Regions from separate parts of the Arthrobacter sp. 1088 genome, predicted to be linked through region 2. Evidence: riboswitches for the same ligand, from Rfam matches in the RefSeq annotation. Region 2 holds a riboswitch; each other region holds the start of a gene.
What was found. Region 2 has a riboswitch for glycine ahead of gcvP (aminomethyl-transferring glycine dehydrogenase). Riboswitches for the same ligand answer to the same signal wherever they lie in the genome.
Positions count from the first base shown of each region.

Region 1 (2,200 bases), on a different contig from region 2:
CTCGGCGGCCGTGGTGCCTACCAGTTCAATGCCGACGAAAGCGAAGACGGCGATCTGGAAACCGGCGACGAAGCCCATGAATTCGTTGGGGAAGAAGCCACCGTGGCTCCACAGGTTGGTGAAGCTGGCCGGTCCGGCGTCGGACTGGAAGCCGCTGAAAATCATGAACAAACCGACGATGATCAGTGCCGCGATGGCGACGATCTTGATGAGGGCGAACCAGAATTCGGTCTCGCCGAATGCTTTCACCGTAGCCAGGTTCAGAAGCAGCAGGATTCCGATGGTGATCAATCCGGGCACCCAGAGTGGAAGGGACGGCCAGAGCTCCTTGGAGTACCCGGCGATCGCGATGACGTCGGCGATGCCGGTAACGACCCAGCAGAACCAGTAGGTCCAGCCGGTGAAGAACCCTGCCCAGGGACCCAGCAGGTCCGCTGCAAAGTCGCTGAAGGATTTGTAGTTCAGGTTGCTCAAGAGCAACTCGCCCATGGCGCGCATGACGAAGAAGAGCATGAAGCCGATGATCATGTACACGAAAATGACAGATGGACCAGCGGCAGAAATGGTCTTTCCCGAGCCCATGAACAGGCCCGTGCCAATTGCACCGCCTATCGCGATCAGCTGGATGTGCCGGTTGCTGAGCTGCCGTTCGAGGTGTGGTTCGAGGTGTGGTGAGCCTGCTGGATGCGGGACGGAGGAGGGTGGGCGCTGAATCGTCAAGAGGAACTCCATTGTTCAGGCGGCACTGGGTGCCACGATGATTCGGGTTCCTCCCCACTCTGTAGGTGGACCTGAGAGTTTCCGCAGGGATGGCCTGCTTGCACCTTCGGTGAGCCCGGATGCCCGGACTGCTTTCCAGAGTTGCCTCGCCGCGGCGGTACATGGGCCTGAGAGATTCCTGGGGAGGGTTTGCTCCTACGGCGCCTGACGGGATGTACCGGCAGGACTCTCCCGCCGCAGATCAAAAGCGCGCACCACTTTGCCGGTGATGCAGCTCACACACTAGCGAAGCATTGGACACACCGCAAACAAAGGCAGCTAGCTGGCCAGAATGCTACGGGCGATTTCGTCGGCATCCCGCAGGGTTCGCTGGCCACTGGCATAAGCCTTCCCGGTCGCTGGACGCGCCTCGGCAGCAATGGCCGTTCCCCACTGGGTCGCCGACAATTGCAGACCCAAAACATACATCCCCCGGGTCACAGAGCCGTTGGACGCCACAGGCCGGTACGGGTGCGGTTCCACATCCAGTCCGGTTGTCTGCACCGGCGTGCCCTCGGCACTCATCATGATTTTGGTTCGCACAAGGCCGTCAGCCATGAGTTGTTCCAGGAGTGGAGAAATATTGATGCCCACCCTGTTGGCCGGCGACATCGCTTCAATCAACGTGGGTGCCTCCGCTGGCCCGTCGTGGACCCATGGAGAGACTGCCCGGAAAACCTTGGCGCTTCTGTCCACACTGAACTTCGGGTCGGGTCCAACGAAACCAACGACGCCGGCACGCGCCAAAGCAGCCAACTGCTCCGAACGCAGTGCCGGGGCCCCGCTGGCAAGGCCTTCAACGAACGATTCGAACCATCCCCTCAGTTCAGCGACCCACGATTCGTCCGTGATACCACCGTCTGCCACGACGGACTTCAGGATCGCCCTGCCGGTATGCAGTGCGCCGATTGCCATTTTCACGGGATCCGCTTCGCCCAGTGCGGAGCGTCGTGCGTCGTCGTCCAGGTAGGCCGTTATCGCCAGATCCAGTTCCCGGCGGGACGCGAACGTCCGGCCAGCCAAGGGCGCAGCGAGTCCGCGGACATTCAGTCGGCGGGAGGCAAGCACGTGCTTGTCCACCAAGGCGGCGACGTCGCTTTCCCAGTTGGCGGTGGTGTGCGCGTGGGGTTGCAACGCGTCCTCAAGGTCCGCGAGGAACTGCGCCGCATCGCGGATGGCGGCAGGCTGCGACCTTGCCAGGGTGGAGTAATAGGCCCACAAGGCGTCCCGGTGCAGGAGCGGCCAAAGATCGTGGTCGAATCCGGGCTGGATACCGGCTGCCCTGAACCGGTCCACTGCTGCCTCGGTCAAGTAACGCATGGTGATGCTGCTGGGGTAATACCCCGCCAAACCGGCCTTGGCCCGGTACGGTGTTCCGCGCCGGGATGCTGCGATAATCCTGGGTTCCCTGCCCGAGGGCCGGTACTCGAGAACTCCGGCT
Region 1 is NZ_JAVDSM010000014.1:30,766-32,965, reverse strand. It holds gene cycA (D-serine/D-alanine/glycine transporter) at 1-732, opposite strand, end outside; glycine riboswitch at 866-964, opposite strand; gene J2Y41_RS19470 (FAD/NAD(P)-binding protein) at 1,039-2,200, opposite strand, start outside.
Region 1: it holds a riboswitch for glycine, as region 2 does, so the genes downstream of both, cycA (D-serine/D-alanine/glycine transporter) here and gcvP (aminomethyl-transferring glycine dehydrogenase) in region 2, are expected to answer to the same signal.

Region 2 (2,200 bases):
ACCCATGACAGGACGAGCGGAACGGGGAGCTTGGGTCGAGGACGGCGTGAACATGACAGCTACTGTACCGTCCAGACGGTACAGTTTCAAATTAAGCGCCGTCGACCCCGTAGGGAATGATGTACACATGCCACGAAAACCAGTTGCCCGGGATGCGGTCCTGGATGCCTACGAAGCCCTCCTCATCGAGGTGGGGGAGCGGGCCGCCACCCTCGATGCCGTTGCCAAGCGGGCGGGCGTCTCCAAGGGTGGGCTGCTTTATCACTTCCCCAGCAAGGAATCGCTGATCAGCGCCCTGCTTGAGCGCCTGGATCGGTTGGCCCAGGAAGACGTCGAGCAAATGAAGGCTGCGCCGGACGGTTCTGCGGTTTACTTCATCCGCTCCTCCCTGTGGGCGGGAACCCCCATGGATCGGGCTTTGGTCGCTGCCACAAGACTGGCCGAAGTTGCGCATGAGGAGACCCGCCGCAGGTTTGCCGGAATCCAGCAGCAGTGGTTGGACGTCCTGGCCGAGGATGTTGGTCCGGAGGTTGCCAAAGCCGTCAGTTACATGGGCGACGGCCTGTATTTCAATGCCATGTTCGAGGGTGGCCAGGAAGGCGGCAAGGCCGGGCGGGAGGCCGACGTCGAGATCCTCCTTGGCATCCTGGACCGGCTCCGCAAGTAGCGGGCCATCCATTTGCGGCGACGCCCCCGACGTAGGACAATTGAGCCTTGTGGTGCGTCTTCACAGGGGCACGCAAAAAATTGAATATGCCTTTGATCTGCGGCGGGAGAGTCCCGCAAGCAAGTGATGCGGGCGCCGTAGGAGCAAACCCTCCCCAGGAATCTCTCAGGCCCACGCACCGCCGCGGCGAGGCAACTCTGGAAAGTAGCAGGCCTTTTGCTGCGCCCTTTTGGCGCGGAAGAAGTGCTGTGCTCACCGACGGTGCAAGCGATCGTTGTTCAAGCAACACGCGGAAACTCTCAGGTCCAATACAGAGCGGGGAGGAACCCGAGCCGCTGTGGCGTACCTAAACGCCGCCCAAGTAATGGAGTTCCTTCGTGACGGTTAGTTCAGCCTCCACCACCTTCGTCGACCGGCATATTGGCGCCCGCCGCCAGGCCGACATTGAAACCATGCTCAAGACGGTCGGCTACGACACCGTTGATTCCTTGGTTGATACTGCCGTCCCCAATGACATCCGTCAGGACGTTGCCCTCACCCTTGAAAACGCGCTCAGCGAAGTTGAGGTGCTGGCCGAGCTGCGCAAGCTTGCGTCCAAGAACAAGACCGCCGTCCAGATGATCGGGCAGGGGTACTACGACACCGTCACGCCGCCGGTTATCCGCAGGAACATCCTGGAGTCCCCGGCCTGGTACACCGCGTACACGCCGTACCAGCCGGAAATCTCCCAGGGCCGCCTCGAAGCTCTGCTGAACTTCCAGACCATGGTCCAGGACCTCGTGGGCCTGCCGATCGCCAACGCCTCCCTGCTGGACGAAGCAACGGCAGTGGCGGAGGCAGTCCTCATGATGCGCCGGGCCAATAAGTCCACCGGACAAAACGCAGCCGCCAGGGACGGGAAGACCGTCCTCGACGCCGACTGCCTTCCCCAGACCATTGCCATCGTGAAGGGCCGTGCCGAGGCACTCGGCTTCGAGGTTGAGGTCGCTGACCTTTCGCTCGGCCTCCCGGAAGGCGCCATCAACGGCGTCGTCCTGCAGCAGCCCGGCGTTTCCGGCCGCGTGTTCGATCACTCCGCCGTCATCGCTGACGCCAAGGAACGTGGCGCGCTCGTCACCGTGGCTGCAGACCTGCTCTCGCTGACGCTCATCACGCCTCCGGGCGAGCAGGGCGCCGATATCGCCGTCGGCTCCGCCCAGCGTCTGGGCGTTCCGCTGTTCTTCGGCGGCCCGCACGCCGCCTACATGGCCGTCCAGAAGGGCCTCGAGCGTTCCATGCCGGGCCGTCTGGTGGGCGTTTCCAAGGACGACGCCGGTGTCCCCGCCTACCGCTTGGCGCTGCAGACCCGTGAGCAGCACATCCGACGCGAGAAGGCCACGTCCAACATCTGCACTGCCCAGGCCCTGCTTGCCATCGTCGCCTCCATGTACGCGGTCTACCACGGCCCCGAAGGCCTGAAGGCAATCGCCGAAACCGCCCACGGTCACGCGCGCACCCTTGCAGCGTCACTGAAGGCCGCCGGCGTCGAGGTCC
Region 2 is NZ_JAVDSM010000003.1:63,596-65,795, forward strand. It holds gene J2Y41_RS05280 (MFS transporter) at 1-54, opposite strand, end outside; gene J2Y41_RS05285 (TetR/AcrR family transcriptional regulator) at 128-667, shown strand; glycine riboswitch at 761-858, shown strand; gene gcvP (aminomethyl-transferring glycine dehydrogenase) at 1,045-2,200, shown strand, end outside.

Region 3 (2,200 bases), on a different contig from region 2:
CCGCGGGCTTCGGCGGCCGCGATGACTTTGTCAGCCTTGCCGGGTACGCGGACAGTGAGGGTGTCGAAGAAGGATTCAGACACGAGTTCACGGCCGGCGGTCTTGAGGGCAGTGGCCAGCGTGCGGGCGTGGCCGTGCACGGTTTCGGCGATCGCCTTCAGGCCTTCCGGACCGTGGTAGACCGCGTACATCGAAGCCACGATCGCGAGTAGTGCCTGCGCGGTGCAGATGTTGGACGTCGCCTTTTCGCGGCGGATGTGCTGCTCGCGGGTCTGAAGGGCCAGACGGTAAGCCGGGACTCCGGCGTTGTCCTTGGAGACGCCGACGATGCGGCCCGGGAGCGTGCGCTCCATGCCTTCGCGGACTGCCATGTACGCAGCGTGGGGGCCGCCGAAGAACAGCGGAACACCAAAGCGCTGCGCAGTTCCGACGGCGATATCGGCGCCCTGCTCGCCCGGGGGCGTGATGAGGGTGAGCGCCAAAAGGTCGGCAGCGACAGTGACCAGCGCCCCGCGCTCCTTGGCGTCAGCGATGACGCCGGAGTGGTCGAAAACGCGGCCCGAAACACCGGGCTGCTGCAGGACGATGCCGTTGATATCGCCGTCGGGAAGCCCTGCGGAGAGGTCGGCAATCTCCACCTCGAAGCCGAGCGCCTCGGCGCGGCCCTTCACGATGGCGATGGTCTGCGGGAGGAGGTCGGCGTCCAGGACAGTCTTGCCGTCCTTCGCGGTCTTGGACTTGTTGGCACGACGCATCAGCAGCGAAGCCTCGGCCACAGCGGTGGCTTCATCCAGCAGCGAAGCGTTGGCCACGGGAAGTCCGGTGAGGTCCTGGACCATGGTCTGGAAGTTCAGGAGAGCTTCAAGACGGCCCTGCGAAATCTCGGGCTGGTAAGGCGTGTACGCCGTGTACCAGGCCGGAGCTTCCAGGATGTTGCGTCGGATAACCGGCGGCGTAACGGTGTCGTAGTAGCCCTGGCCGATCAGCTGGATGGCGGTCTTGTTCTTGGACGCAAGCTTGCGGAGCTCGGCGAGGACCTGGGTCTCGCTAAGGGCGGCCTGGAGCGTCAGCGGCGTGGCTTGCCGGATGGAATCGGGGACCGCAACATCTACCAGGCCGTCTACGGAGTCGTAGCCGATTGCCTTGAGCATGGTGTCAACGTCGGCCTGACGGCGGGCGCCGATGTGCCGGTCCGCGAAAGCGGTGGGGGTTGATTGAACAGTCAAGAGGAACTCCATGATTCAGGCGCCCTATGTGCGCCACGATGATGTGGGTTCCTCCCCGCTCTGTATTGGACCTGAGAGATTCCGCAGGAATGGTTGCCTGCTTGCACCGTCGGTGAGCCCAGTTACCTGGACTGCTTTCCAGAGTTGCCTCGCCGTGGCGGTACGTGGGCCTGAGAGATTCCTGGGGAGGATTTGCTCCTACGGCGCCTGACTGGATGTACCGGCAGGACTCTCCCGCCACAGATCAAAAGCATTGCGTCACGTCAGTGACACGGTTCACACCATAGCGGGTTATCTGGAAAAAGCGCAAGCAAGGGATACCTACCGGTGCATTGCCTCGTGGATCTGGAGCGCGAACCACAACTGGGCAACAGTGGAGGTTTCACCCATGTCCAGCCCCGTCAATTCGCCGATTTTCCGTATCCGATAGATGATGGTTTGCCGGTGCGCGAACAGGGCAGCGGCGGTTTTTTGCCAGGAACGCTGCGAGTCCAGATAGGTCCTCAGCGTGACGATGAGATCGCCTTCCTGGCTCTGCTCGTAATCGAAAATCGGGCCGAGGAGACGCCGGACCAGGGCAGTTCCTTCCTCGAAACCCGTCAGCCCCAGCCATGATGGTCCCTGCGCGTAGCGGGCCAGGCCAAGCTTGTTCGCCCGGGCCGATCCGAGCGCCCACAGTGACTCCTGCAGCGCGCGCTGAATGCCCGCCACACCCGCCGGAGCGCTGATCCCGATCGCGGCATCCGCCCCGGCACAATGAACCAGGATGTCGTCCGGCACATCAGCAGGGACCACGACGTGGAGCCGGTTGTTCCGCTTCAGGGAAGCCGACGCAACCCCGTGCCGCCACAGTTCGATGTGCACGTTAGCCAGCCTGTCGCCGTCGTCCGCTGCTTTATTGCCGGCGTCCGCGTAGAGCGAGGCGAGCAGGAAATCCTGGGGCGGAACATCAAAACCGGCCAGCCGGCTCTCCA
Region 3 is NZ_JAVDSM010000005.1:243,133-245,332, forward strand. It holds gene gcvP (aminomethyl-transferring glycine dehydrogenase) at 1-1,226, opposite strand, end outside; glycine riboswitch at 1,375-1,473, opposite strand; gene J2Y41_RS09850 (PucR family transcriptional regulator) at 1,548-2,200, opposite strand, start outside.
Region 3: it holds a riboswitch for glycine, as region 2 does, so the genes downstream of both, gcvP (aminomethyl-transferring glycine dehydrogenase) here and gcvP (aminomethyl-transferring glycine dehydrogenase) in region 2, are expected to answer to the same signal.